DNA from 3 places in the Bradyrhizobium sp. 23AC genome. Region 2 is predicted to be linked to each of the others. Evidence: predicted binding sites of a transcription regulator. Region 2 holds the regulator's gene; each other region holds the start of a gene.
What was found. The regulator PhoB, encoded in region 2, activates phosphate uptake and scavenging genes when phosphate is short. The targets are predictions, from matches to a motif close to TGTCATNNANCTGTCAT.
Positions count from the first base shown of each region.

Region 1 (10,071 bases), 150 kb from region 2:
GCCAGCTCGCGCCGGTCGAGCGGATGCCTTCGACCGGCTTCATGTCGGCGTTCTCGACGATTTCCGAGAACAGCTTTCCGAGTGCGCCGGTGGAGTGGATCGCGATCGCGAGCACACCCGCCATCGGTCCGAGCCCGAAGGCGATCACGAAGATCAGCGCGAAGACGATGCCCGGAACGGTGCGGGCGAACTCGAGCAGGCGCCTGACGACGAAGCGCAGCCAGGGGGCGGGCGAGGTGTTTTCAGCGGCGAAGAAGTTCAGACAAAATGCCAAGGTCGCGCCGATCAGCGTGCCGACATAGGAGATCAGCAGCGTCTCGCCGAGCATCTTCAGCCATTTGCGCCAGCCCCAGAGCCACTCGCCGACATCGGTCCAGACGCGCTGGCCGTTGTCGAGCGTGAGGATGCGGTCGAAATAACTGACGAAATTGCCGAAATAAGTGAACAGCGTGCGCAGATTCACTTCCGCGCCGATTCCCGCGAGAACCAGCGCGGCGGCGAAGACCGCAATCCCCAACAGCAGGCGGAGCCGCCTGCGCCCGACCGCCTGGCGATAAGCGGCGTTGAGCACGGCAAGCTGTTGCTCGGGGAGGATCGAAACCGCTGTTGTCATCGGCCTGAGCTAAGTTCCGTCAAAGAAAGAGCCGGGTCCATGGACCCGGCTCCAGTTGCATCGCCCTGAGATCAGGACGCCTTCTTCTTACGCAGCGCATCGACGAACTTGATCAGCTCGATCGTGCCATCCCAGTCCTTGGTGGTGGCGGGATGAAAGCCCTTCTTCTGACCGTCGGAGAGGCGGTCGAACGCGGCCTTGTCCTTGGCCGGCGCGTCGAAGAACGCCTTGGCGATAGCGGCCTTGGCGTCTTCCGGCAGGTCGGAATTGTAGGCATAGGGACCGTTGATGATCGGCGCCGACTTATGGATAATACGGAAGTCGTCCTTCTTCATCGCCGAGCCGTCGGCATTCTTCAGCATGCCCTTGGTCAGCATCTGCGCCAGCGTGGAATCGTCGTCGCTGGTCCACTGGTTGGCGGCAACCTCGACCGTGCCCTGCGACAGCGCCAGCATCGCGTTCTCGTGGCTGCCGGTGAAAACGACCTTGCCGAAATAGCCGTCGGCATCGGGGATGCCCATCTTGTCCAGCTCGAAGCGCGGCACGTTGTTGCCGGAGGTCGAGTTCGGGTCGACGAGGCCGAGGTTCTTGCCCTTGAGCTGGTCGACGCTCTTGTAGGCGCTGCTCGCCTTGACGAAGAACACCGAGTAATAGCCGGTCGAGCCGTCGGCGTTGATGTCGTTGGCGAAGGCGTCGGACTTGACGCCGGTCAAGCGGGCGCGGGCGAACGAGGCCGAGCCGTAGCTGGCGATGTGGATGTTGCCGGCGCGCTGGCCCTCGATGACGGCGGCGTAGTCGTTGGCGATGCGCAGCGTGACCTTCACGCCCAATTCCTTGGAGAGATAGTTCACGAAAGGCGCCCAGCGCTCGGTGACGCCGGAGGCGTTCTCGGCCGGGACGACCGCAAAGGTCAGCTCGGGATATTTCGCCTTCCAATCGTCGGCGGAGGCGGAGGCCGTGAACGCGAGCGCGGCGGCGCCGGCGAGAATTAATCTGCGAGTGATCATGATACCCTCTTCATCGGTTGGGGTCGGTTGACGCAAAACTGACAACAAAACAGGTGGCGCTTCAGGCGGCCGCGGCCGTTCCCAGCGCCGGCACGCCCTCGGGCGCCGGGACAGGCATGGCGCCCATGACGTCGGCGGCTTCGAGATCGTAGAGCTCGCGCGCGACGTGGTCGGTCAGTGCGGCCGGTGCGCCGTCGAAGACCACGCGGCCCGCCGCCATGCCGATCAGGCGGTCGCAATAGCTGCGGGCGAGATCGAGCGAATGCAGGTTACAGAGCACGGTGATGCCGAAATGCTTGTTAATGCGCAGCAGCGCATCCATCACGATCTTGGTGTTGCGCGGATCGAGCGACGCGATCGGCTCGTCGGCGAGGATGATGTCGGGCTGCTGCACCAGCGCACGTGCGATCGCGACGCGCTGCTGCTGACCGCCTGAGAGCTGGTCAGCACGCTGGGCGGCGAGCGATGCGATGTCGAACTGTTCGAGCGCGGACATCGCCAGCGCCTTGTCCTGCTCGGGCCACACTTGCGACAGCGAGCGCCAGACCGGCATCGTCGCAAGCCGTCCCATCAGGACGTTGGTAAGGACGTCGAGCCGGCCGACCAGGTTGAATTGCTGGAAGATCATGGCCGACCGCGCCCGCCACTGCCGCAGCTCCTTGCCGCGCAGCGCGGTGACGTCGATGCCGTCGAACAGGATGCGGCCCTGCGTCGGCGTCGCGAGACGATTGATGGTTCGCAGCAGCGTCGACTTGCCGGCGCCGGACCGTCCGATCACACCGACGAAGCCGCCGGGGGAGATTTGAAACGAAGCGTCGTCCACCGCGGCTTTCGCGCCGAAGCGACACGTCAGACCTTCCACCACCAGCATGCAGGACTCCAGATTAGCTGGAGCCAACCGCTAACGCCCGCGCTTGACACTTGTGTGACACGGGTGTTGCGGTGCGGCGATCCTACACAGCTCATCCCCTGTCATCGCCGTGTCATGACATCGTCATCAAGCCGCTCGAAGAGGAACGCCCGCCCTCGCGCTCCGGATGCAACATGGCCGCCAAGATTCTCTCGGTCCAGCCGACCATCGACCCCTCGGCCAAGCTGCACGAGACCAGGCTCGGCGCTTATACCGAGGTCGGCGCGCGCACCATCCTGCACGACGTCGCGATGGGCGATTACTCCTATGTCGTGAACGATTCCCAGATCACCTACAGTACAATCGGAAAATTCTGCTCGATCGCGGCGATGACGCGCATCAACCCCGGCAATCATCCGATGCACCGCGCGACCCAGGCGCATTTCACCTATCGCTCCAGCGCCTACTTCGAGGGCGACAGCGACGACGCCGAGTTCTTCGACTGGAGGCGCCAGCATCACGTCCATATCGGCCACGACGTCTGGATCGGCCATGGCGCGATCGTGCTGCCGGGTCGCAACATCGGCACCGGCGCGGTGATCGCGGCCGGCGCCATTGTCACCAAGGACGTGCCGGCCTACACCATCGTCGCCGGCAATCCGGCCCGCATCGTGCGGCGGCGGTTTTCAGAAGAGATCGCCGGCAGGCTCGCGCGGCTCGCCTGGTGGGACTGGGATCACGACAAATTGCGCGAAGCGCTGCCCGATTTCCGCAAGCTCGGGATTGAAGATTTTCTCGCGACATACGAAGCACGGGCGACTCCCCAGACCAGATCCCTTACCAGCAAACGAAACGCGGTCGCGTGACAGACATTTTCCTTGAAGGCGGCCGGGCCCTGATCGGCACCGAACTCGTCGAAACGTCATTGGCGGTGTCGGGACAGGACATCGCGCAGGTCGATGCCTCACGGGGCCGGGCGCGCCTCGCGATCGATGCACGCAACCTGCTGGTGCTGCCCGGCATCGTCGATCTGCATGGCGATGCTTTCGAGCGGCAAATGATGCCGCGCGCCGGCGTGGACTTCCCGATCGACGTCGCGCTCGCCGACAGCGATCGCCAGGCGATCAGCAACGGCATCACCACGGTGTTCCACGCCACGACCTGTTCGTGGGAGCCGGGCCTGCGCAGCGCCGACAACGCGCGCGGCCTGATGGAGGCAATCGAGCGGCAGCGTCCGCAATTCGCCGCCGACACCCGCTTCCATCTGCGGCACGAGACCTACAATCTCGACGCCGAGGCCGAGATCAGCGAGTGGCTCAACGAAGGCCGCGTCGATCTGTTCGCTTTCAACGATCACATGGACGGCACGGTCGCCGACATGGCCAAGCCGCGCAAGCGCAACCGCATGGTGGAGCGCACCGGGCTGTCAGGTGAGGAATTCGACCGGCTGGTCGAACGCGTGGTCTCGCGCGCCGACGAGGTGCCGGCTTCAGTTGCGCGGCTGGCCGCCGCGGCGCGCGCGGCCGAGGTGCGGATGCTCTCGCACGACGATGCGACGCCGGCGATGCGCCAGGAGTTTCGCGAGCTGGGCGCGACGATCGCCGAGTTTCCGATCAACGAGGAGACGGCACGGGCGGCAGCAGGCCACGGCGATGCCATCGTCTACGGCGCGCCGAACGTCGTGCGCGGCGGCAGCCACACCGGCTGGACCAGGGCCTCCGACATGATCGCCAAGGGGCTCTGTTCGGTGCTGGCGTCCGATTATTATTATCCCGCCCAGCTGCTCGCAGCGTTCCGCCTCGCCGCCGACGGCGTGCTGCCGCTGACGGAAGCCTGGAATCTGGTCTCCGCCGGGCCTGCGCGCGCCACCGGCCTTGCCGACCGCGGCGTGCTTGCGGAAGGACGCCGCGCCGACATTCTGCTGGTGGACGACAGCGTGAAGCTGCGGCCGCGGCTGATCGCGGTGATATCAGGCGGAAAGCTCGTGCACCTCACCGATGCGACCCGGCTGCTCACTGCTGTGGCGTCGCCGCGCGAGGCTGTCGTCGCGGCATAAATTGGTTATGTTCGGACGATGACAGGTTTTCCCCGCTACGCGATCTATTTTGCCGCAGGCAGCGACAGCCACCTCTCCCGTTTCGGCGCGGAGCTGCTCGGCTACGACGCCTATACCGGCAACGAATTGCCGTTCCCGCGCGATGCGCTGCAAGTTGCGCCGGACTGGCGCGACGTCAGCGCCGATCCCCGCAAGTACGGCTTTCACGCCACGCTGAAGGCGCCGATGGCGCTCGCGCCGGGCAGGACCGAAGCGGAGCTGATGGCAGCCTGCGCCGCATTCGCCGGCAGGCCGCGGCCGCTTCCCGTGATCCTGCCGGTGGTCGATTCCATCAGCGGCTTCATCGCCGTCATTCCGGCCGAGCCGGTCGAGGCGCTCCAGCAACTCGCCGCCGATTGCGTCCGGGACTTCGATACCTTCCGCGCCGAGCTGTCGGCGGACGACCGCGCGCGACGCAAACCCGAGAAACTCAGCGAGGGGCAGCGCAACTATCTCGACCGCTGGGGCTATCCTTACGTGATGGAAGAATTCCGCTTCCACATGACGCTGACAGGGCGGCTGGACGCGGAGCGGCGCGGGCCGATTCTGGCGATGCTGCGGGCACGCTTTGCGACGTTGCAGCTCGATACGCTGACGATCGATCGTATCGCGTTGTTCAGGCAGGATGATGCGTCGGCAAGATTCCACATCGTCGACGAGTGGCCTCTGGCGCGATAGACCTCAGCGCCAGCTCGCGAGATTCAAGGCGAGCGCCACCGCGCCAACCAGAACGAGGCTGGTCGCCCAGACTGCATCCAGATTGAACCAGCTTCGCGAGACGAACCTCAATCCCAGATGGCGGTAGACCAGCCACGCCAGGCATCCGCCGGCGCCGACCATGGCGGCGACGTGCACCAGGGACACCAGCACCGCCATCCCAAGACTTGTCTTAAAAAGACTTGTCTTAAAAAGACTTGTCTTAAAAAGACTTGTCTTCATCAGCGCGCCCGCCGCCTCATGGCCGGCATCGAATTCGAAGGCCTGGCAGAGTCCGAGATAAATCGGCACGAGCATCAAGGCGGCGCCGTGAGCAATGGCGACGGCAAATGACCAGAGCGCCAATTGCGTCGGCGGAATTCGTGCCAGCGCGCGGGGATGACGCCGCGCGATCAGCCGATAAACGCCGAAGCCGATGACGAGAAGGCTGGCGCCAACCTGGATCGGACGCTGCCACTCGACCAGCACGAGCAGGAACGCGAACGGCAGCAGCACGAGAAATGTTGCCAGGAGATGCCCGGCCGACAGGGCCCACAGCGCACGGAAGAGTGCGGATGGGCTCTTGTCCATGAGCCCGGCGGAAACGGCGAGCGGCCATCCCATCCCCGGGTTGACTCCGTGATAGAGGCCGCTCGCAACAAGAGCGAGCCACAGCCAGCCAAGCGCCGGGCTCGCATGCGTCCCATCTAGACCGACGGGTAACAAAAGGAGTCCGTCGAACAGTCGCCGCCCTCGAGCCTGATCTGGTGCGCACGATAGCCGTCCGGGAAGCTCACGAAATAATCCTTGTCGAGCTCGAGGCCGCCATTGCGACCGACATTGGCCATGACTTCCGCACCCGGAACCCCATCGGGATAGAATTGGTCGTCCCAGGTGGAATAGAGCGAGTTGGTCCAGTACACGCGCCTGCCGTCGCGGCTGATCTCGACCATTTGCGGGCCGGCCGCAAAGGCCTTGCCATTCGGATGCGTTGTACGGCGTGCGATGCCGCCGATGTGGACCGAGCCCGCAAGCTTCGGCTTTCTGGGATCGCTGACGTCGTACTGGCGCATTTCACCGGTGCCCCAGCACGAGACGTAGAGAAACCGGTCATCCATCGACAGGTCGATGTCGGTCACCAGCGGTGGCACGGCGCCAAATCCCTGCAGCAGCGGCGGGAGCTTCTCCTTTGGCGCGGGCTCGGGCGGGATCGTTGCCGTCTTCTCGGCATGGAATTTCCCGCCTTCGCGCCACCAGGTCCAGATCGATGCTTCGAGATTGGTAGTGTCGACCACAACGCCCACGAAACCGTATTCGCGAACCGGATCGTGCGCAGGCCGCACCTCCAGCGCCATCTGATGATTGGCGCCAAGGTCGATGGTCTGCACATTGCGCCGGGCGCGGAGATCCCAGAAGTGGAGACGATGGCCATATTTATTCGCCAGCAGATCCTCCGGGACGATCCCGTTCTCGAACTGCGGCGGCAGCGCCCATTCGCTCGTCACCATGTAATCGCGCGGCAAGTTCCACCAGAAGTCATAGTGCAGCGTCTGCGGGCCACGGTCGATCTCCCATCGTCCGAGGACCTCGAACGTCTCGCAATCCATGATGAAGACGCCTGGAGGCCCGTTGGTGCCGTCCTTGCCGCCGCCGCCCAGCGTGCTCACGTAAACGCCGTCCGGCCCGCAATGGATGGTGTGCGGCCGCGAGTAGCCGGTCTTCTTGAAGATTTCCTCGGGCTCGATGATCTTGTGGATCTTGGCTTTGGTCGGATCTGGCTTGGTATCGATGATGTAGATCCGCGACGAACGGATTCCGGGGATGATGAGATAGCGCCGCTCGATGAAGGCATGTCCGGCGAGCGGCGACAGAGCGGAGGAGCAGGCATTCCAGCCGAAGTGATGAAATTCGTCGCCCTTGTTGGGCATCGTCACGGTGTGGACGATCTGGCTGTAGGTCGGCGATCCCGGCTTGACGTCGATGACCGCGAGAGCATCCGGCTTCGAGAAATCCGGACTGAGCAGCAACGTGTAGGCAAAGTTCTCCGCAGGTGCTTCCATCGCAAGCCTGGGCGATGCGTGAAAGGTGGGATCCGGCCTCATCGTCATGGACTGCCTCCCTGTTCTGTCGGTTCGCGCCAACCTCGCTCGGGATAACGGCAATATGAAGAGGTGTTACACGATGTCTCGATATGCTCCGCGGGCCCGATTGGCGAGCGTACAATATGTCATCGCCGAGCTGCGGGGAACGGCCCTAACCGCGCTAATTCGACGCCGTCAGGCGAAATGGGCCGATGAGATGAGGCGAGCGCGCAACTCCCCTTCCGGGTCGTTCCGGCAAAGGCCGGGACGACAGCTGAAATATTCAGCCTTCGTAGGGTGGGCAAAGCGGAGCGTGCCCACCACCTGTCGCCGTCGGTAAAGATGGTGGGCACGGCGCTCCGCGCCTTTGCCCACCCTACGACAGCGACGCGTTTGGCCCGTTACTTCCCCCACCGCAGCGCCAGCGCGTCGCGCTCCTTGGCGAGTTCCAGCAGGCCCGCGCGCGTGGCCGGATGCAGCGGCTGGAGCGGATGGCGCACCGCCTCCGACTTGATCACGCCGCCGGCCTGCATCATCGCCTTGCAGGCGATCAGGCCGCATTGACGGTTTTCGTAATTGATCAGCGGCAGCCAGCGCTCGTAGGCGGCCTTCGCTTCCTCGCGCTTGCCGGCGAAATAGGGATCGATGATCTGGCGGACGCCGTCGGGATAGCCACCGCCGGTCATCGCGCCGGTGGCGCCGGCGTCGAGATCGGCGAGCAGCGTGATCGCCTCCTCGCCGTCCCAGGGGCCCTCGATGTCCTTGCCGCCCGCCTCGATCAGGCTGCGGAGCTTTGAGGCCGCGCCCGGCACCTCGATCTTGAAATAACGGATGTTGGCGAAATCGCGCGCCAGCCGCGCCAGCAGCTCGACCGACAGCGGCGTGCCCGCGACCGGCGCGTCCTGGATCATGATCGGGATGGTGATGGCGCCCGAGAGCACCTTGAAGAATTCGACGATGCCTTTCTCAGGAACCCGGAAGGTCGCGCCATGATAGGGCGGCATCACCATCACCATGGCGGCGCCGGCGGCTTCGGCCTGCTGGCTGCGTGCGGCGCAGACGGCAGAGCTGAAATGCGTGGTGGTCACGATCACGGGAACCCGGCCCGCGACCTGCTCCAGCACCGCATGCATCACGGTTTCCCGCTCGGCATCGGTGAGCACGAATTGCTCGGAGAAATTGGCGAGGATGCAGAGACCGTTCGAGCCGGCATCGATCATGAAATCGATGCAGCGGCGCTGGCCCTCGAGATCGAGCTCACCGCGCTCGTCGAAGATGGTGGGCGCGACCGGGAACACGCCGCGATAGGGGCGCTGGGCCTTGTGTGGGGTGACCGGCATCGAACTCTCCATCCCTGATATGTCTTACGTCTGGCGCTGCGCTCACGGAGCGAGGCGGCACAGATGTAGCCGCCGCGCGGACCGGCGGCAATGCCGAACGCACGACGTCAGGTTGGAAGAATGAGACGAAACTACGCGGTCTTGACCGCGCCCAAAAAGCCCTCGACCGCGGCGCGGAGGCGGTCGGCGTCGGCCGACATCTTCTTGACGGATTCCGACAAGACCGTGCCGGCGTTGCCGGTCTCCTGGTTGAGCCTGGCGACGCTGCCGATTGTATCGGTGACTTCGCGCGTACCCTGCGCGGCCTGCTGGAAGTTGCGCGAGATCTCGGTGGTGGCCGCGCGCTGCTGCTCGACGGCGGCGGCAATCGCCGTCATCTTCTCGTCGATGCCGCTGATGGCGCCGCCGATGGCGCGGATGGCGGTCACGGCCTGGCCGGTGGCGCCCTGGATCTCCTCGACCTGACGCGAGATCTCTTCCGTCGCCGTCGCCGTCTGTGCAGCGAGGTTCTTGACCTCGCCCGCGACCACGGCAAAGCCCCGGCCCGCTTCACCGGCGCGCGCGGCTTCAATAGTGGCGTTCAAGGCCAGGAGGTTGGTCTGGCCGGCGATGGCGTTGATCATCTTCACGACTTCGCCGATGCGGCTTGCGGTCTGGTCGAGGATCTCGACCGTCGCGTTGGTCTGCTCGGCCTGCGACACGGCTTCGCGGGCCTCGCGGGCGCTCGACTGCACCTGCGCGGAGATCTCGCCGACCGATGCGGAGAGCTCCTCGGTCGCCGCCGCGATGGTCTCGAGATTGTTGGTGGCCTGCTCGGCGGCGGAGGAGACCGCGGCGGTCTGGCTGCTCGATTCCGACACCAGCGAGCGCACGCCGGTTGCGGTGTCATCGAGCTCCCGCGTCGAGGCCACGACGCTGTGGATCACCGCCTGCACGGTGTCATCAAAGCTGCGGCAGGCTTCGTCGACGGTACCGGAGCGGGCCAGCTGCAGGGCTTGCTGCGACTCGCGCTCCCGGCCCAGGCGCTCTGCGGCCGCCGCGCTCTCACGCAGGCTTTCGAGTGCGGCAGCCATGGTGCCGAATTCGTCGGGATGCCGGGATTGCGGCACCGGCGTCGCGTAGTCGCGCGCGCTGATGCGGGCGATGGCGTCGAGAATGGCGCGCACCGGGCGCATCAGGCGATTGCGCACCACGTATACGCCGGCCATGGTCACCGCGAGCGCGAGCAGGAAGGCGAGCGACTGTACGACGAGATTGGTGAGAGCCTTGGCCTGAACGGCCTCGGCACGCGCGATCGACTGATCCAGTGCCTTGGTCGCGACGCCGACAATGAGCGCGAACGGCGACTGGCAGAGCGTATTCCATTCTGCCGCAGGGAGCGCCGGCTTG
Region 1 covers NZ_JAVAYN010000001.1:246,335-256,405, forward strand. The annotation lists gene phnE (phosphonate ABC transporter, permease protein PhnE) at 1-613, opposite strand, end outside; gene phnD (phosphonate ABC transporter substrate-binding protein) at 685-1,620, opposite strand; gene phnC (phosphonate ABC transporter ATP-binding protein) at 1,682-2,491, opposite strand; gene RAD10_RS01185 (transferase hexapeptide repeat family protein) at 2,665-3,336, shown strand; gene RAD10_RS01190 (alpha-D-ribose 1-methylphosphonate 5-triphosphate diphosphatase) at 3,333-4,526, shown strand; gene RAD10_RS01195 (DUF1045 domain-containing protein) at 4,545-5,243, shown strand; gene RAD10_RS01200 (hypothetical protein) at 5,247-5,885, opposite strand; gene RAD10_RS01205 (selenium-binding protein SBP56-related protein) at 5,969-7,369, opposite strand; gene RAD10_RS01210 (dihydrodipicolinate synthase family protein) at 7,744-8,682, opposite strand; gene RAD10_RS01215 (methyl-accepting chemotaxis protein) at 8,814-10,071, opposite strand, start outside.
Region 1: phnC (phosphonate ABC transporter ATP-binding protein) is a predicted target of PhoB. The motif match lies at 2,602-2,618, and genes of this name have one in related genera.

Region 2 (10,071 bases):
GCCGCCCTCGCCCTGGATCGGCTCGATCAGGATGCCGGCGGTGTGCGGGCCGATCGCCTTCTTGACGGCCTCGATATCGCCATGCGGCACCTGGTCGAAGCCTTCCATGGGCGGACCGAAGCCTTCGAGATATTTTGCAGAGCCGGTCGCCGCGAGCGTTGCCAGGGTGCGGCCATGAAACGCGCCTTCGAAGGTGATGATGCGATAACGTTCCGGATGGCCCTTGGAGAAGTGATGATGCCGGACCAGCTTGATCACGCCCTCCAGCGCTTCGGCGCCCGAATTGCAGAAGAACACGAAGTCGGCAAAGCTCTCGTTGCAAAGCCGGTTGGCGAGCTTCTCGCCATCCGGGCTCTGGAACAGGTTCGACATGTGCCAGAGCTTCGTCGCCTGCTCCTGCAGCGCCTTGATCAGATGCGGATGGCAATGGCCGAGCGCATTCACAGCCACGCCCGAGGTGAAATCGAGATAGCGATCGCCATTGGTCGCGATCAGCCAGCAGCCTTCGCCGCGCTCGAAGCCGAGGTCGGCTCTGGCGAAAACGGGGAGCAAATGCGGCGCTGCGCTGTTAGTCATGATGTCACTTGAATGTTGAGGACGGTGTGACGCGTGCATTGCGCAACGCACCATCGACCGGCCCGGAAAACGAAACGTGCCGCCTTTTAAGGGCGGCACGCGGGACTATCTTATGCTTGGCAAGACGGGTGTCAATGCCGCCCGGAAAGCCTCGGGAAACGCTGAATCCGTAGTCTTGCGGTGCCGATTTTGCGGGTTTTCACCACGGAACATGTGGAAGCGAGTCGGCGGACTCTTGCGCGGGAGTCACGCCATATTGTAGCGTTTGGATTGTCAGATACGACATCTCGTGCAGCGGTTCTGATCTCAAGAGTCCTCATGTACCGGCGTAAACGTTCGGGCGTCAGTCACGCGTCCGGCGAGCCTTAAGGGATTCTGGCGGCACGGGTTTTTGAAGACTTAGGCAATCGCTGCGAGGCCCCAGGATGGCTGGCGCGTAGCGAGGGAAAGGGTGCAATGACGGTTTTGACCTGGTCCGACGATCGCGTCGAGCAGCTGAAAAAGCTCTGGGAGGCCGGACTTTCGGCCAGCCAGATCGCAGCTGAGCTCGGCAATGTGACCCGCAATGCCGTGATCGGCAAAGTGCACAGGCTCGGTCTGTCCGGCCGCGCCAAGAGCCCTTCATCGGCAGCGCCCCGGCCGCGCAAGGCGCGTCCCGCGCAGCACATGATGCGGGTGACCCGCCCCATCGCGCGCGGCAACACCGCGCTGGCACAGGCCTTCGAGGTCGAGGTGGAGGCTGAACCGGTCACCTACGACAACGTGGTGCCGATGAGCCAGCGGCTGTCGCTGCTCGAGCTGAACGAGGCGACCTGCCACTGGCCGGTCGGCGATCCCTCGAGCCCGGATTTCTTCTTCTGCGGCGGCAAGGCGCTGTCCGGCCTGCCCTACTGCGCCCAGCACTCGCGCGTGGCGTATCAGCCGGCGGCGGATCGCCGTCGCGCGCCGGCGAAGCCGGGTCCGCGCTGAGCACGGGCTCAGGCGACATCGAGACAAAGAAAAGCGCGCTGGCCGGCGCGCTTTTTTGTTGGCTTATCGCGAGCAAACCTTACGTCTGCTCCGCCTTCGCGAAGCGATCGTCGAGCGCGTAGCCGGCGCCGCGGACGGTGCGGATCGGGTCCTGCTCGCGACCGAGATTGAGCAGCTTGCGCAGGCGGCCGATATGGACGTCGACGGTGCGCTCGTCGATGTAGATGTCGCGGCCCCAGACGCTGTCGAGCAGCTGCTCGCGCGAGAACACGCGGCCGGGATGCTCCAGGAAGAACTCCAGCAGACGATATTCGGTCGGGCCGAGATCGATCGGCCGGCCCGAGCGCGCCACGCGGCGCTTGTCGCGGTCGAGCTCGATGTCGCCATAGGCGAGCACTGTCGCGAGCCGCTCAGGACTGGCGCGGCGCAGCAGGCCCTTCACGCGCGCCAAAAGCTCCGGCACCGAGAACGGCTTGACGATGTAGTCGTCGGCGCCGGTCGCAAGTCCCCGCACCCGCTCGCTCTCCTCGCCGCGCGCGGTGAGCATGATGATCGGGAGCTGCTTGGTGTCGGGCCGCGTGCGCAGGCGACGGCACAGCTCGATGCCCGACAGGCCCGGCAGCATCCAGTCGAGCACGATCAGGTCCGGGATGTGCTCCTTGAGGCGGGTGTCGGCGTCGTCGCCGCGCATGACCGTCTCGACGTCATAGCCGTCGCCTTCGAGGTTGTAGCGAAGCAGCTCGGTGAGAGCTTCCTCGTCCTCAACCACCATAATGCGTGCGCCCATCGGGTCGTCGCTCCTTCAAGTCTTCAGGTATTCGGGACCGTCGTGGCGAAGGTTGTCATGTCGCCCTTCGGCCGCTTGTCGGTGATCGCCTGGCCCTCGATCATGTAGAACACGGTCTCGGCGATGTTGGTGGCGTGGTCGCCGATCCGCTCGATGTTCTTGGCGCAGAACATCAGATGGATGCAGAACGAGATGTTACGCGGATCCTCCATCATGTAGGTGAGGAGCTCGCGGAACAGCGAGGTGCAGATCGCGTCGACTTCCTCGTCGCCCTTCCACACCGCCATCGCCGCCGGCAGATCATGCGCGGCATAGGCGTCCAGCACCGACTTGACCTGCTGCTGCACGAGGTCGGTCATGTGCTCCAGGCCGCGGAACAGTTTCAGCGGATGGAAGTCGGTCTCCAGCGCGGCGACGCGCTTGCCCATGTTCTTGGCGAGGTCGCCGATGCGCTCGAGGTCGGTCGCAACGCGCATGGCGCCGACGATCTCGCGCAGATCCACCGCCATCGGCTGGCGGCGGGCGATGGTGAGCACCGCGCGTTCCTCGATGCGCTTCTGCAGCGCGTCGAGCTCGGCGTCGATGGTGACGACGCGCTGGCCGAGCGCGACGTCGCGGCGGATCAGCGCGTCGACGGAATCGACGATCATGCGCTCGGCGATGCCGCCCATCTCGGCGACCAGGCGGGTGAGCTCCTGGAGGTCGGTGTCGAAAGCTTTTGCGGTATGTTCAGTACCCATGTCGCGTCTCCTCAGCCGAACCGGCCGGTGATGTAATCCTGCGTGCGCCGGTCGCTCGGCGACGTGAAGATCTTGCTGGTGTCGTCGAACTCGATCAGCTCGCCGAGATACATGAAGGCGGTCTTGTCGGAGACGCGCGCGGCCTGCTGCATGTTGTGGGTGACGATCGCGATCGTGTAGTTCTCGGACAGTTCCTGGATCAGCTCCTCGACCTTGGCGGTCGAGATCGGATCGAGCGCCGAGCAGGGCTCGTCGAACAAGATCACTTCAGGCCGCACCGCGACGGTGCGGGCGATGCACAGGCGCTGCTGCTGGCCGCCGGAGAGCGACAGGCCGGAGGCGTTGAGCTTGTCCTTGACCTCGTTCCAGAGCGCGCCGCCGCGCAGCGCCTTCTCGACGCGGTCGTCCATCTCGGACTTCGAGATCTTCTCGTAGAGGCGGATGCCGAAGGCAATGTTCTCGTAGATCGTCATCGGGAACGGCGTCGGCTTCTGGAACACCATGCCGACCCGGGCGCGCAGCAGATTGAGGTCGAGCCTGGGGTCGAGAATGTTGGTCTGGTCCAGCATGAGCTGACCGGTGGCGCGCTGGCCCGGATAGAGGTCGTACATCCGGTTGAAGATGCGCAGCAGGGTCGACTTGCCGCAGCCCGACGGGCCGATGAACGCCGTGACGCGGTTGGCGCCCAGCGTCAGGTTGATGTTCTTCAGCGCATGGTGCTCGCCGTAATAGAAATTGAGATTGCGCACCGTCACCTTGGCCGGGGCTTCCGGCAGCGGCTGCGAGGCCAGATGAGCGTTGGAACTCATGGATACGGACAGGTCGGTCATTTTGCAGTCCTCTCGGCGCCGAGGATGCGCGCGCCAATGTTCAGGGCAAGCACGGTGAGCGTGATCAGCAGCGCGCCGCTCCAGGCGAGCTGCTTCCAATAGGCGTAGGGGCTCTGGACGAAGTTGTTGATGGTGACGGGCAGGTTGGCCATCGTCTTGTTCAGGCCGAGGCTGAAGAACTGGTTCGACAGCGCGGTGAAGAGCAGCGGCGCGGTCTCGCCGGCGACGCGGGCGGTGGCGAGCAGCACGCCGGTGATGAGGCCCGACCGGGCCGCACGATAGGCGATGCGCTTGATCACCAGCGAGCGCGGCAGGCCGAGCGCCGAGGCCGCCTCGCGCAGCGGATTCGGCACCAGCAGCAGCATGTCCTCGGTGGTGCGCAGCACGACCGGGATCACGATGACGGCGAGCGCCAGGCTGCCTGCGATCGCGGAGAAGCCACGCATCGGCACCACCACCGCGCCATAGATGAACAGGCCGATGATGATCGAGGGCGCCGAGAGCAGGATGTCGTTGATGAAGCGGATCACCGAGGTCAGCCGGTCGTTGCGGCCGTATTCGGCAAGGTAGGTACCGGCGAACAGGCCGAGCGGCGCGCCGATGCCGACGCCGATCAACGTCATGATGATCGAACCGACGATCGCGTTGCGCAGGCCGCCTTCGGTCGAACCCGGCGGCGGCGTATCCGCGACGAAGATCTCGAGATTGAGGCCGGCCAGGCCGTTGAAGAGCAGCGTGATCAGGATCAGCGCGAGCCAGGTGACGCCGAAGGCGGCCGCGGCGAAGCAGAGCCCGCGGATGACGATGTCCTTGCGGCGACGACGCGAATAGATCGGATTGAGCGCCATGACGTTACTTCCCCGCCTTCTTGTCCAGCCGCATCAGCATCAGCCGCGCTGCGGCCAGCACGAAGAACGTCAGCACGAACAGCAAGAGGCCGAGCAGGATCAGGCCGGACTGGTGCAGGCCGTCGCTCTCGGCGAATTCGGATGCGATCGCCGCCGAGATCGTGGTGCCCGGCGCGAAGATCGATGAGGAGATGCGGAACGAATTGCCGATGATGAAGGTCACCGCCATGGTCTCGCCGAGCGCGCGGCCCAGCGCCAGCATGACGCCGCCGATGATGCCGACGCGGGTGTAGGGGATCACCACGCTGCGGACGACTTCCCAGGTGGTGCAGCCGACGCCGTAGGCGGCCTCCTTGAGCACCGGCGGCACCGTCTTGAACACGTCGACCGAGATCGAGGTGATGAAGGGCAGCACCATGATGGCGAGGATCAGCGCGGCGTTGAACGTGCTGAGATAGGACGGCGGACCTGCGAAGATCGCGCCCAGCACCGGCACGCCGTCGAAGATCCTGATCATGAAGGGCTGGTAGGTGTTGGCCAGGAACGGGCCCAGCACGAAGAAGCCCCACATGCCGTAGATGATCGAGGGAATGCCGGCGAGCAGCTCGATCGCCATGCCGATCGGGCGGCGCAGCCATTGCGGGCAGAGCTCGGTGAGGAAGATCGCAATGCCGAGACCGACGGGAATGGCGATCAGCATTGCGATGAAGGAGGTGACGAGCGTGCCGTACATCGGCCCGAGCGCGCCGAGCACGGGCGGATCGGCCGACGGCGCCCAGCGCTGCGTCCACAGGAAGGAGAAGCCGTATTCCTTCATCGCCGGGAACGCGCCGACGATCAGCGAGACGATGATGCCGCCGAGAATGAGGAGCACCGAGATCGCGGACAGCCGCGTGATCCAGTAGAAGGTGACGTCGCCGAGCTTGAACGCGCTCAAGGCCTTGGCGCGGTCATACGGTCCGGCGTCGTCGATTACATCGCTCTGAACGGCCATATCTGCCACGCCGATCCCCTGTGCCCGATAATATACGCTTGTTGTCAGTCTTTTTGTCGGTCTCGCGCTCCGGACGCGGCGCGCGCCGATCCGGAGCGGTAGTCTGCGGGTCCCGACCCTCCGCGGAGCAGCACTTGCGTGCTGCGCCGCATCCGGGACACGAGAGGAGAGCGCTTAGCTCTTGATCTCGGCAGCCCAGGTCTTCTCGATCAGGGTCACGACGCCTTCGGGCATCGGGATGTAGTCGAGCTCTTCAGCCGCCTTGCCGCCGCTCTTGAAGGCCCAGCGGAAGAACTTGATGGCTTCCTGCGAGGCCGCCTTGTCGGTGGCATCCTTGTGCATGAGGATGAAGGTCGCCGCCGTGATCGGCCAGGACTTCTCGCCGGGCTGGTCGGTCAGGATGACGTAGTAGCCGGGCGCCTTGGCCCAGTCGGCGTTGGAGGCGGCCGCCTGGAAGGCTTCGACGGTCGGCTGCACCGGCTTGCCGGCCTTGTTGACGAGACCGGTGTAGGTCAGCTTGTTCTGCTTGGCATAGGCGTACTCGACGTAACCGATCGAGTTCTTGGTCTGGCTGATGTTGCCCGACACGCCTTCGTTGCCCTTGGCGCCGACGCCGACCGGCCACTCGACCGCGGTGCCCTCACCGACCTTGCTCTTCCAGTCCGCGCTGGCCTTGGCGAGATAGTTGGTGAAGTTGAAGGTGGTGCCCGAACCGTCCGAGCGGCGGACCACGGTGATGGCGTCCGAGGGCAGCTTCAGATTCGGATTGAGCTTCTTGATCGCGGCGTCGTCCCACTTGGTGATCTTGCCGAGATAGATGCTGGCGAGCGTCTCGCCGTCGAACACCATCTCGCCGGGCTTCACGCCCTCGAGGTTGACGACGGGGACGATGGCGCCCATCACCATCGGCCACTGGACGAGGCCGTCCTTCTCGAGCTGCTCGGCCTTGAGCGGCGCGTCGCTGGCGCCGAAGGTCACGGTCTTGGCCTGGATCTGCTTGATGCCGCCGCCGGAGCCGATCGACTGGTAGTTCAGACCGTTGCCGGTCTCCTTCTTGTAGGCGTCAGCCCATTTGGAATAGATCGGGAACGGGAAGGTGGCACCGGCACCGGTGATGTCGGCAGCAAAGGCCGCCGTCGTCGAAGCGGCGACCATGCCGGCAGCGACGATCGTTTTGAGGAAATTCATGCTGGTCTCCATTGGGGGGAGCGAAGCGCCAACCGCGCCCGATCGCGCTCCCCGCGCCGCCCCTTTAGGAGCGGTCGGCTGTGCTTTTACGAAGGTTTCGTGACAGTCGGATGACACATCCAAGCGATTGAAATCGCTCGACTTTCAGGCCTAAACTAAAGTCTTAGCCTGGGGAAAACAGGCGGTGAAAGTGGCGCCCTGCCGGGGCACACTTTCGATCAAAAGCCGGCCGCGATGGCGGTTAAGAATATGTTTCACCAGCGATAATCCGAGCCCCGTGCCGCCCTGCGAGCGGCTGTCGCCGACGTCGACCCGGTAGAACCGCTCGGTCAGCCGCGGCAGGTGCTCGGGCGCGATGCCGGGGCCGAAATCGCGCACCATGATCCGGATTTCCTGAGTTCCATCAGTGGCCGCGGCTGGCGTCAGCGACACGATGACGCGTCCGCCGGAGGCGCCGTATTTGAGCGCGTTCTCGATCAAATTCTCGAACAGGCGGAGCAGCTCCTCGCGGTCACCCGCGATCATCACCGGTCCCTCGGGCAGATGGATCTCGACCTCGACCTGGCGCTCGCGCGCCAGCGGCTCGAGCCCGTCGGCGACCTGGCGGATGATCGGCAACAGGTCGACCAGGGTGTCGGGCCGGACATGGGCCGACAGCTCGACCCGCGACAGCGACAACAGATCGTCGATCAGGCGCGCCATGCGGGTGGCCTGGTTGTGCATGATGCCGAGGAAGCGCTCGCGCGCCTTGGGATCGTCCTTGGCCTGGCCCTGCAGCGTGTCGATGAAGCCCGACAGCGCGGCCAGCGGCGTGCGCAGCTCGTGGCTGGCATTGGCGACGAAGTCGGCGCGCATCTCCTCCACCCGGCGCAGCGGCGTCTGGTCGTGGAAGGTCATCAGCATGCATTTGTCGGCGCCGCCGAAGCTGGTCGGCACCGGCACCGGCGTGATCATGAGCTCCATCCAGCGGTCGACCGGGACGTGGTCGAGATAGGTCGCGCGCCGCGGCTCGGTGGTCGCGATCGCTTCGCGCAGCGCCGTGATGATCTCCGGCGAGCGCAGCGCGAACTGGGCGAGCTCGTTCCGGCGCAGCGCCGGCGCGAGCTGGGCGGCGGCGGCGTTGAGGTGGATGACGCGGCCGGCGCGGTCGAGCAGCACCGCCGGGTCCGGCATGCCGGCAACGACCGCGGCCACCGCCGCGCTCTCGACCGGGTTGATGCGCCTGACATCGTCGCGCGAGGCGGCGGGATCATGCAGCCGCCACGGGACCAGCGCGGCCGCCGCGATACAGAGGAACACGATCGCGGCGTGCAGCGCCGCCAATTCGCCGAGCGAGACGACGACGGACAGCGCCAGCGCCGCGGCGATCAGGATCACGGTCGAATGCCGCAGCCGGTCGGACCAGGGCTGGGCGGAGGGAGAAGAAGATGGGGCGTCGATCGCCATCGGGGCGGACTTCTCCTGGGGCTTGTCTGAAGGCCTGTCCAAATAAGGCTTGGCGCCGTCAGGCACCGCTGTCGCTGCGCTCTCTCACATAAGCGGCTTCACGCGCCGGGCCGGGGTCGAGCTTGAGCGCCGCCTGCTGCAAGCGCTTCGATCGTGCGCCGATGATAACTTCGCGAAACGTCAGCAAGATTACAGATATGACGAAGGGCGACAGATAATAGAGGACGCGGAACAGCAGCATGCCGCCCAGAAGTTCCTCGCGATCCATCTGCCAGAGACCGACCAGCATGGCGGCGTCGAACACGCCGAGCCCGCCGGGCGAGTGGCTGGCGAAGCCGAGCAGGGTGGCCGAGACGAAGATCACCGCGACCACCACGAAGCCGAGGTTGGGTTCGTCCGGGACCAGCACATACATCGCGAGCGCGCAGAAGCCGAGATCGACGATGCCGATCGCGATCTGGAGCAGCGTCAGCGGGCCGCCCGGCAGCACCACGGTCCAGGGCCCGCGGCCGACCACGCGCGGCTGGGTCCAGACCCAGACCACATAGCCGACCAGCCCGACGATGATCATCAGCGCCAGCGCCCGGTTCAGCCAGGGCGGCAGCTGGTCGATCGAGGCGGCGGCTTCCGGATGATAGGAGATGCCGAGGCCGAGCACGGCGGCATTGCCGAGCCAGAAGGTCAGGCCGGCGAGGAAGCAGATCTTCGCGACGTCGATCGCGTTCAGCCCGTAGGCCGAATAGATGCGGTAGCGCACCGCACCGCCGGTGAAGACGGATGCGCCGACATTGTGGCCGATCGAATAGCTGGTGAAGGCCGCGAGCGCGTTGATGCGATAGGGCACGTGGGCATGGCCGATCGCGCGCACGGCGAACAGGTCGTAGAAGGTCAGGGTGAAATAGCCCGCGGTGACGAACAGCGCCGCCATCGCGATCTGGGTCGGCTCGGTGCTCTTGATCGCTTCGAGGACTTCGTTGAAATCGATGCCTCGCAACATGTGGTAGAGCACATAGCAAGCGATGCCGATGACCGCGACGCTGATCACAACGCCAAGCTTATGCAGGACTTGCTTCTGGCGCAGAAACGACATCGCCCTGCGTATGGCTTCCAGCATCTAGACCTCGAACAACGCTTCAGCGGCCAGGGTGGCCGGCGAACAGGCGGACGACGCACAGGCACTCAACGAACCCTCGCCGCCGGCTCCGGTATCGCGCATGCCCCCCAGCCCTCCACTAGCGCGTTTTGGGGCGGAGTGGAATTCGCCAATTCGAACAAAAACACGTGCATTCAATATTTTAGGCAGGGTTGCGGGCTCCTGATGCACGGTTTGGCGCCTTCGGCGGCAGGACTTGAGGCGAATCTCCATGGCGATCCTGCGCAGGCGCCATGAAGTTTTGATGATTTCGGCCGCACAATGTTCCTTCACGCCTTAAGCCGACGTCAATCTATGGACCGCGCCCGCCTGTTGAAAGAGGGGGCAATCCCGGGCGTCCGTTCGACGGGTTGTCCGATGCGCCGGAAGGCCGCGGGCCCCGGGCGCAGCCTCAAGGCGCGGTCAAATAGCCGCGGCCATAGGCGCCGGCCTGATCCTCGAAGATCGCCATGGCCGTGGTCATCCGCCTGAAGCCCAGGCGTTCGTAAAACCCCTCCTTGCCCGGGACGGCATAGAGGATGACCTTGCGATGGCCGCGGC
Region 2 covers NZ_JAVAYN010000001.1:400,688-410,758, forward strand. The annotation lists gene RAD10_RS01930 (aspartate aminotransferase family protein) at 1-576, opposite strand, end outside; gene RAD10_RS01935 (GcrA family cell cycle regulator) at 1,033-1,545, shown strand; gene phoB (phosphate regulon transcriptional regulator PhoB) at 1,625-2,332, opposite strand; gene phoU (phosphate signaling complex protein PhoU) at 2,356-3,072, opposite strand; gene pstB (phosphate ABC transporter ATP-binding protein PstB) at 3,084-3,902, opposite strand; gene pstA (phosphate ABC transporter permease PstA) at 3,899-4,750, opposite strand; gene pstC (phosphate ABC transporter permease subunit PstC) at 4,755-5,744, opposite strand; gene pstS (phosphate ABC transporter substrate-binding protein PstS) at 5,919-6,932, opposite strand; gene RAD10_RS01970 (ATP-binding protein) at 7,083-8,378, opposite strand; gene RAD10_RS01975 (putative bifunctional lysylphosphatidylglycerol flippase/synthetase) at 8,437-9,492, opposite strand; gene RAD10_RS01980 (GNAT family N-acetyltransferase) at 9,923-10,071, opposite strand, start outside.

Region 3 (10,071 bases), on a different contig from region 2:
GGTGCTCAACCGCTTCAACGATCGCGCGCGCGAATTGTTGAACGATGTCGGCCTCAACGAGTTTGCCAACACGCCCGCGGTCGAGATGCCCTATGGACGCAAGCGTGCACTGGAGATCGCAACCACGCTCGCGCTCGACCCGGAGATGATGCTGCTGGACGAGCCGATGGCCGGCATGGGCCACGAGGACATCGACAAGATCGCGGCGCTGATCAAGCGCATCTCGGCGAAATACACCATCCTGATGGTCGAGCATAACTTGAGCGTCGTGGCCAACCTGTCCGACATCATCACCGTGCTGACGCGCGGCCAGGTGCTCGCGCAGGGCCATTACTCGGAGCTCACCAAGGACGAGCGCGTCAAGGAAGCCTATCTGGGAGCCGGTCATGCCTGACACTGCGATCGCCGAGGCTCCGGCCAAGGCTGCGACCGGCGGAAACATCCTTCAAATCCGCAACCTGGAAGCCTGGTACGGCGAGTCCCACATCCTGCACGGGATCAATTTCGACGTGAACGCGGGCGAGGTCGTCACCCTGCTCGGGCGTAACGGCGCCGGCAAGACGACCACGCTGAAGTCGATCATGGGCATCATCGGCAAGCGTACCGGCTCGGTGAAGTTCAACAACCAGGAGATCATCCGCGCGACCTCCGACAAGATCGCGCGCATGGGCATCGCATTCTGCCCGGAAGAGCGGGGCATATTCTCCAGTCTCGACGTGCGGGAGAATTTGATGCTGCCGCCGGTGGTCCGTGAAGGCGGGCTGCCGCTCGATCAGATCTTCGATCTGTTCCCGAACCTGAAGGAGCGGCTCAACAGCCAGGGCACCAAACTGTCCGGTGGCGAGCAGCAGATGCTCGCGATCGCGCGCATCCTGCGCACCGGCGCGAGCTTCCTGATGCTGGACGAGCCGACCGAGGGCCTGGCGCCGGTCATCATCCAGCAGATCGGACACACCATTGCGCGGCTCAAGAAGGAGGGTTTCACGATCCTCCTGGTCGAGCAGAATTTCCGCTTCGCATCCACCGTCGCCGACCGCTACTACGTGGTCGAGCACGGCAAGATCATTGACGGATTTGCCAATGCGGATCTTGCCGCCAACATGGACAAGCTCCACACCTATTTGGGCGTCTGACGCCCCAAGGCGTTCAATAGTGGATTTCCCGGAGGGAATATGAAACAGCGTTTTTCTGCACTTCTTCTCGGCGTGGCTTTGGGATTCGTCGCAAGTGGCGCCTCGGCACAGGACAAGACGGTCAAGATCGGCGTGCTGACCGATAATTCCGGTCTCTATTCCGACCTCGGTGGGGCGGGCTCCACGCTGGCCGCCCAGATGGCGGTCGAGGATTCCGGGCTTGCCGCCAAGGGTTGGAAGATCGACGTGATCTCCGCCGATCATCAGAACAAGCCCGATATCGCCACCACCATCGCGCGCCAATGGGTCGACGTCGAGAAGGTCGACATCTTCATGGATGTGCTGAACTCCGGCGTCGCGCTCGCGGTCAACAATGTCGTCAAGGAGAAGAATTCGATCCTGATCGACACGGGTGCGGCGACCTCGGATCTGACGAACGCCCAATGTTCGCCGAACACCATCCATTGGGTCTATGACACCTTCATGCTGGCCAACAGCACCGGTCAGGCGCTGGTGAAGGCGGGCGGCGATTCCTGGTTTTTCCTGACGGCCGACTACGCGTTCGGTGCGGCGCTGGAGCGCGACACCACGGCGGTGGTGCAAAAGGCGGGCGGCAAGGTGCTCGGCAGCGTCAAGCACCCGCTCAACTCCTCGGACTTCTCCTCGTTCCTTTTGCAGGCGCAGGCATCGAAGGCGAAGATCGTCGGTCTTGCGAATGCCGGCGGCGACACCACCAATTCGATCAAGCAGGCGGCCGAGTTCGGCATCGTTGCCGGCGGGCAGAAGCTTGCCGGGCTGCTGTTGTTCATCACCGACGTTCACTCGCTCGGCCTGAACGTGGCGCAAGGGCTCAATTTCACCGAGACCTTCTATTGGGATCTCAACGACGGAACGCGCGCCTTCTCCAAGCGCTTTTCGGAGCGTATGAAGAACAAGGCGATGCCTTCGATGGTGCAGGCCGGTGTCTATTCGGGACTGATCCATTACTTCAAGGCATTGGAGGCGATGGGCGGCAATCCGCATGATGGCGCCAAGGCGGTCGAGAAGATGAAGTCGATGCCGACCGACGATCCGCTGTTCGGTCAGGGCAGTATCCGGGTCGACGGCCGCAAGATTCACCCGGCCTACCTGTTCGAGGTCAAGAAGCCCTCGGAATCGAAGGGGCCGTGGGACTACTACAAGCTGGTGGGCACCGTCCCCGCGGACCAGGCGTTCCGGCCGCTCTCCGAGAGCGCTTGTCCGCTGGTGAAGAAGTAACTCTCTTGCCCGCCGGGGCGGTCGTGCCGCTGGCGGGCTTTCATTTTGTTGGCGGAAACTAATCCCGATGCAGGCTCTCTACGCTCAGCTACTGGTGGGACTGATCAACGGCTCGTTCTACGCGCTGCTCAGTCTCGGGCTTGCCGTGATTTTCGGCATGCTCAACATCATCAATTTCGCCCATGGCGCGCTCTACATGATGGGCGCCTTCGTTGCCTATTTCCTGCTGAGCCTCGGCGGCATCAACTACTGGTGGGCGCTGCTGATCGCACCCGTGATCGTCGGCATCTTCGGCATGATCCTGGAAAGGACCATGCTGCAATGGCTGACCGGGCTCGACCATCTCTACGGCCTGCTCCTGACCTTCGGCATCGCGCTGATCGTGCAGGGCGTGTTCCAGAACTATTTCGGCTCCTCCGGCCTGCCTTACGCCATTCCGGACCAGCTCAAGGGCGGCATGAATCTGGGCTTCATGTTCTTGCCGATCTATCGCGGCTGGGTGGTCGTGTTCTCGTTGGTCGTGTGTCTGGCGACCTGGTTCCTGATCGAGAAGACCCAGCTCGGTGCTTACCTGCGCGCCGCCACCGAAAATCCGACGCTGGTGCGCGCCTTCGGCATCAACGTGCCGCGCATGATCACGCTGACCTATGGTCTCGGCGTCGGCCTTGCCGCGCTCGCGGGCGTGCTCTCGGCGCCGATCAACCAGGTGCGGCCGCTGATGGGCGCCGACCTCATCATCGTGGTGTTCGCGGTGGTCGTGATCGGCGGCATGGGTTCGATCATGGGCTCCATCATCACCGGCTTCGCGCTCGGTGTGATCGAGGGTCTGACCAAGTATTTCTATCCCGAGGCCTCCAACACCGTCGTGTTCGTGCTGATGGTGCTGGTGCTCTTGGTGAAGCCAACGGGATTGACGGGAAGGGCGGCCTGATATGACAACCCTGACGGACGACACGCTGCCGGTGACCCCTCGCGCGATGCGCGACGAGATGATCGCTTTCGTACTGATGGCGCTGCTGCTGGCGTCGGTGCCATTCACGGGCGTCTACCCATTCTTCGTGATGCAGGCGCTGTGCTTTGCGCTGCTCGCCTGCGCCTTCAATCTGCTGATCGGCTATGGCGGCCTGTTGTCGTTCGGCCACGCCATGTTCCTGGGGACCGCCGGCTATTGCTGCGCGCATGCGCTAAAAGTGTGGGCGTTGCCGCCCGAACTCGGCATCCTCGTCGGCATCGCCGCGGCTTTCGTGCTCTCGCTGATCACCGGCTACATCTCGATCCGCCGCCAGGGCATCTATTTCTCGATGATCACGCTGGCGCTGTCGCAGCTGCTGTACTTCATCTACCTCCAGGCCCCGTTCACCCACGGTGAGGACGGCATCCAGGGCATCCCGCAGGGACGCATGTTCGGCGTCTTCGATCTCTCCAAGCCGACGGTGCTCTATTACGTCGTGCTGGTCGGGTTTCTCGCCGGCTTCCTGTTGATCTACCGCATCATCAACTCGCCGTTCGGCGAGGTGCTGAAGTCGATCCGGGAGAACGAGCAGCGCGCGATTTCGCTGGGCTACCGCACCGACCAGTACAAGTTCCTCGCCTTCGTGCTGTCGGGAACGCTGGCCGGTTTTGCCGGTGCGCTGAAGGTGTTCGTGGCGCAGAACGCCTCGCTCACCGACGTCCATTGGTCGATGTCGGGCGAGGTCGTGCTGATGACGCTGGTTGGCGGCCTCGGAACCATCTTCGGTCCCGTGGTCGGTGCCTTCGCGATCATCGCCATGCAGCAATATCTCGCCGGCTTCGGCCAGTGGGTGACGGTGATCCAAGGCTCGATCTTCGTGGTCTGCGTGCTCACCTTCCGCCGCGGCGTCATCGGCGAAATCGCGCATTACTTCCGGCGATCGCTCTAAGTAGCTGATTCAAAAACGGTTTACCGGCCGTCTGAAAGCGGTGGATGATCCGGCTCCGCGGGCGTGAGATGACACGCGCGCGGATCGAAAATGGTCTATGACAGTTTCATGACGGTCCGACAGGGCCGGGCCATTTCCAACCGGTAGCCTACCCCCATGATGCGATGGTTTCGTGCTTTCCTGCCCAAGGAAGAACGGTTCTTTGACCTGTTCGACCGGCATGCCCAGACGGTGATCCAGGGCTCCATCGCGCTCCAGGGCATGCTGAACGGGGGCGAGGAGACGCCGGTCTATTGCCAGCGCGTCAACCAGTTCGAGAACGACGCCGACAACATCACCCGAGAGGTGCTGACGGCGGTGCGCCGCACCTTCATTACCCCGTTCGACCGCGGCGACATCAAGAACCTGATCACGTCGATGGACGACGCCATCGACCAGATGCAGCAGACGGCCAAGGCGGTGATGCTGTTCGAGGTCCGCACCTTCGAGCCGCCGATGCGCGAGATCGGCGGGCTTCTGATCGAGTGCGCCAATCTGGTCGGCCGCGCGCTGCCGCTCATGCAATCGATCGGCCCGAACGTCGCCATGCTGACCGCGATCACGGAGGAGCTCGGTAAGCTCGAGGGCCGCGTCGACGATCTCCACGACATCGGCCTGAAGGAGCTGTTCCTCAAGCATCGCGACGGCAATGCGATGGACTTCATCGTCGGCGTCGAGATCTACGACCACCTCGAGAAGGTGGCGGATCGCTTCGACGACGTCGCGAACGAGATCAACAGCATCGTCATCGAGCAAGTTTAGGGCAGGCCGCTGTGGATGCCGCGTTGGGTCTTCCCGTCCTGGTCGGCTTGATCGCCGTCGCGCTGCTGTTCGATTTCCTGAACGGCCTGCACGACGCCGCCAATTCGATCGCGACCATCGTCTCGACCCGCGTGTTGCGGCCGCAATTCGCGGTGTTCTGGGCCGCGTTCTTCAATTTCGTCGCCTTCATGGTGTTCGGCCTGCACGTCGCCCAGACCATCGGCACCGGCATCATCGATCCCTCGATCGTCGACGCCCAGGTGATCTTCGCGGCCCTGGTCGGCGCCATCGTCTGGAACCTCGTGACCTGGGCGCTCGGCATCCCGTCCTCGTCCTCGCATGCGCTGATCGGCGGGCTCGTCGGCGGCGGCATGGCCAAGGCCGGGATCTCGGCTGCGGTGTGGAGTGGATTGACCAAGACGGTGCTGGCGATCGTACTGTCGCCGCTGATCGGCTTCCTGCTGGCGATGATGCTGGTGGCGATCGTGTCCTGGGCCTCGGTGCGCTCGACGCCGTTCGCGGTCGATCGCGCCTTCCGTATCCTGCAATTCGCCTCCGCCTCGCTCTATTCGCTCGGCCATGGCGGCAACGACGCGCAGAAGACCATGGGCATCATCGCGGTGCTGCTCTATTCGCAGGGCCATCTGGGCAGCGACTTCTCGGTGCCGTTCTGGGTGGTGCTGTCCTGCCAGGCGGCGATGGCGCTGGGCACCCTGATGGGCGGCTGGCGCATTGTCCGCACCATGGGCCTGCGCATCACCAAATTGACCCCGATGCAGGGCTTTTGCGCCGAGACCGGAGGGGCCGCGACTTTGTTCATGGCGACCTATCTCGGGGTTCCCGTCTCCACCACGCACACCATCACCGGCGCCATCGTCGGCGTCGGCGCCGCCCGCCGCGTCTCGGCGGTGCGCTGGAACGTTGCCAGCTCGATCGTCTATGCCTGGGTCATCACGATTCCGGCCTCGGCCATCGTGGCGGCGCTGACCTGGTGGGCGGTCAAGATCTTCGTCAAGTAACCAGCTTCAGCCCGACGATCCCGGCAACGATCAGCCCGATGCTGGCAAGGCGGAGGGCCGTGGCCGGCTCGCCGAACAGGATGATGCCCAGCGTTGCGGTGCCGACCGCGCCGATGCCGGTCCAGACCGCATAGGCGGTTCCAACGGGCAGGGATTTGAGGGCGAATCCGAGCAGGACGACACTGCCGGCCATGGCCGCGAGCGTGACGACGGACGGAACAAGCCTGCTAAAGCCCTCGGTGTATTTCAGGCCGATCGCCCAGGTGATCTCGAGAAGGCCCGCGACGAACAGGATGCTCCAGGCCATGACGACCCTCCATTCAAGGCAGGGTCGTCCCCGCGGCTGATGTGCTGATGGGCCGGGGAGGTCGTCCTCCCCCCAAGGCCAGTATGGCCAAGGCCGATATGGGGCTGGCCGGAAGGCTCCGCAATCACCAAATGAGGCTTGATCAGGCCCGTTTTCCCTGCCACACGCTCCCGCCATGTCCGACATCGCCACCACCACAGCCGAATCGCCGGCCCGTTCCCCGCTTGCCGCCGAAGTGGCGCGGCGGCGCACGTTTGCGATCATCTCCCATCCCGACGCCGGCAAGACCACGCTGACCGAAAAGCTGCTGCTGTTCGGCGGCGCCATCAACCTCGCCGGCCAGGTCAAGGCCAAGGGCGAGCGGCGCAACACGCGATCGGACTGGATGAAGATCGAGCGCGAGCGCGGCATCTCGGTCGTGACCTCGGTGATGACCTTCGAGTTCGAGGGCCTTGTCTTCAACCTGCTGGACACGCCGGGCCACGAGGACTTTTCGGAAGATACCTATCGCACGCTGACGGCGGTCGATTCCGCCGTGATGGTGATCGACGCCGCCAAGGGCATCGAGGCGCGCACTCGAAAACTGTTCGAGGTGTGTCGTCTTCGGGATATCCCGATCATCACCTTCATCAACAAGATGGACCGCGAGAGCCGCGACGTGTTCGAGCTGCTCGACGAGATTGAGAAGACTCTGGCGCTCGACACTACGCCGATGACCTGGCCGGTCGGACGCGGCCGCGACTTCCTCGGCACCTACGACGTCGCCAATGGCGGCGTGCGCCTGCTCGAAGGCGGCGGCGCCAAGACCGGCGCGGCGCAGCAGATCGAGATGGCCGAGCTCGCCAAGCTCAATGCCAATCTCGATGTCTCCGCGGTCAAGGACGAGCTCGAGCTCGTCACCGAAGCGTCAAAGCCGTTCGAGCTCGACGCGTTCCGCGAGGGCCATTTGACGCCGGTCTATTTCGGCAGCGCGCTGCGCAATTTCGGCGTCGGCGACCTGCTGGAAGGCCTCGGCAAGTTCGCGCCCGAGCCGCGCGCGCAGGACAGCGACCAGCGCAAGGTCGAGGCCACCGATCCGCGCATGAGCGCCTTCGTGTTCAAGATCCAGGCCAATATGGATCCGAACCACCGCGACCGTATCGCCTTCGCGCGGCTCTGCTCGGGCAAGCTCAGCCGCGGCATGAAGGCCAAGCTCGTTCGCACCGGCAAGAGCATGCCGCTGTCGAGCCCGCAATTCTTCTTCGCGCAGGACCGTTCGGTCGCAGACGAAGCCTTCGCCGGCGACGTCGTCGGCATTCCCAATCACGGCACGCTGCGCATCGGCGACACGCTGACCGAGGGCGAGGATTTCAACTTCGTCGGCGTGCCGAGCTTTGCGCCGGAAATCGTCCGCCGCGTCCGTCTCACCGACGCGATGAAGGCGAAGAAGCTGAAGGAAGCGCTGCAGCAGATGTCGGAAGAGGGCGTGGTGCAGGTGTTCCGGCCGCGCGACGGTGCGCCGGCGCTGGTCGGCGTCGTCGGCGCGCTCCAGCTCGACGTGCTGAAGGCGCGGCTGGAGGCCGAGTATTCATTGCCGGTCGAGTTCGAGGTCAGCGAATTCCAGCTCGCGCGCTGGGTCTCCTCGGAGGACCGCAAGAAGCTCGACACCTTCATCGCCGCCAACACCTCCAGCATCGCCGACGACGTCGACGGCGATCCCGTGTATCTGGCAAGGAACGAGTTCTATCTCGGCTACACAAAAGAACGCGCCGAGGGCATCGAATTCACCAACGTCAAGGACGTCAAGAAGAAGGGGTAGGGTGGGCGCTCCGCCCGCTTTTCAGTCACACCCTCCGCTGTCATTCCCCGCGAAGGCGGGGAATCCAGTACGCCGCAGCCTCTCGATTCCATCACCGCCGTCACGGAGTACTGGGTCGCCCGGTCCTAGTGCGCAATTGCGCACTGGCCGGGCGACGACACCGGTGTTGAACGCGCGCATGTGAATGCGCTCGGACTTGACGCGTTGATGGGCAACGCCACTTTTATCGCATGGCTTTGCGAGTGCACTCCATGTGGCGCGGCATCCTCGTTTTCATCCTATTGGCGATCTCGACGATCGCCGCCGACGCGCAGCGCCGCCAGATCAATCCGATCCCATTCGCGCACGAGCCGTGCAGCGTGCTCGACGGCCGGCCCTGCACGCCGTCCTATTGCAGCCCGCTCGAGCCCGGTCCCTGCATTCCCGAGATCGACTATCCTTACGGCCAGAACCTCCAGCTCACGATCGAGACTGTGCCGTCCGAGGCCGACCGCGCCAAATACCAGAAGCCCGATCACGATCTCGACACGATCGGCGACCTCTTCGCCGAGCTGCGCAGCTGCTGGTCGCCGCCATCGGACAATCCGCGCGCGGGCATGCAGATGTCGGTGCGTTTCAGCTTCAACAGGGACGGTGGCCTGGTCGGCCCGCCGCGCTTGACCTTCGCAACCCCTGGCGTCCCCGCCGATACCCGGACGACCTATCTGGATGCGATCAATTCATCGCTGAAGGCTTGCCTGCCGCTGAAATTCACCGGCGGACTCGGCGGCGCGCTGGCCGGGCGGCCGATCGCGATCCGCTATGTCGACAATCGCGAGCTGGGCAAATAGCGCATCAGTTGCGACCACGGCCCAATCGATGATACCTCAGAGGCGGGGCTGCTTTGCGGGGAGGATGTCGTGGGTCTGCTGGTCATGATCCTGGGGCTTGCGCTGTTTTTTGCGACCCATGTGTTCACCACCAAACGTGAGGCGCGCGCGCAGGCGATCGCGAGGCTGGGCGAGGGGACCTACAAGATCCTCTATACCGTGGTCTCGCTCGCGGGGCTGGCGCTGATCATCTGGGGCTTTGCCCATTACCGCAGCTCCGGCTGGATCGACGTCTGGTATCCGCCGAAGGCGATGAAGCACATCACGCTCGCGCTGATGCTGCCCGCGGTCATCCTGGTGGTCGCCTCTTATCTGCGCGGCCGCATCTACGCGACGCTGAAGCATCCGATGCTGGCCGGCATCAAGCTGTGGGCGGCGGCGCATCTTTTGGCCAATGGCGATCTCGGCTCCATCATCCTGTTCGGCTCGTTCCTGGGCTGGGCGGTGTATGACCGCATTTCGCTCAAGCATCGCACCGACGCCGGCGGCCCGCCGATCCCGGTGGGCGGCGTCAGCAATGATCTGATTGCGGTGGTCGTCGGCGTCGTCGCCTATCTCGCGCTGGCCTTCGCGTTCCATCCGGTCGTGATCGGTGTTCCCGTGATCGGGGTCTAGCCGGTCAGCACAAGACGAAACCCGGATGTCCATGCGCGGAAGCTGACAAGAGCAACAAGCCGAGGGCCCTTCGATGGATTGGTCGCAATCTCAGATCCCGGCGATGCGGTTCGAGGCGCGCTTCGGCGACCGCGTGGTGCCGGCATTTTCGGATCGGCCGGCGAGCGTGTGGGAGATGATCGCGCAAGCCCGCGCCCGCAATGCCGATGGCGAGGCGCTGATCGCAGGCAATGTCCGGCTGAGCTGGCGGCAGGCCGTGGAGCAGGCCGCGCGGATCGCCGCGGGCTTCCGCAAGCTTGGCCTGCAGCGCGGCGACCGCGTCGCGATCCTGCTCGGCAACCGCATCGAATTCCCGCTGCTGCTGTTTGCCG
Region 3 covers NZ_JAVAYN010000024.1:44,850-54,920, reverse strand. The annotation lists gene RAD10_RS36030 (ABC transporter ATP-binding protein) at 1-394, shown strand, start outside; gene RAD10_RS36025 (ABC transporter ATP-binding protein) at 387-1,133, shown strand; gene RAD10_RS36020 (ABC transporter substrate-binding protein) at 1,173-2,390, shown strand; gene RAD10_RS36015 (branched-chain amino acid ABC transporter permease) at 2,458-3,321, shown strand; gene RAD10_RS36010 (branched-chain amino acid ABC transporter permease) at 3,323-4,291, shown strand; gene RAD10_RS36005 (DUF47 domain-containing protein) at 4,448-5,092, shown strand; gene RAD10_RS36000 (inorganic phosphate transporter) at 5,104-6,111, shown strand; gene sugE (quaternary ammonium compound efflux SMR transporter SugE) at 6,104-6,418, opposite strand; gene RAD10_RS35990 (peptide chain release factor 3) at 6,594-8,216, shown strand; gene RAD10_RS35985 (hypothetical protein) at 8,468-9,046, shown strand; gene RAD10_RS35980 (NnrU family protein) at 9,116-9,700, shown strand; gene RAD10_RS35975 (class I adenylate-forming enzyme family protein) at 9,774-10,071, shown strand, end outside.
Region 3: RAD10_RS36005 (DUF47 domain-containing protein) is a predicted target of PhoB. The motif match lies at 4,389-4,405, and genes of this name have one in related genera.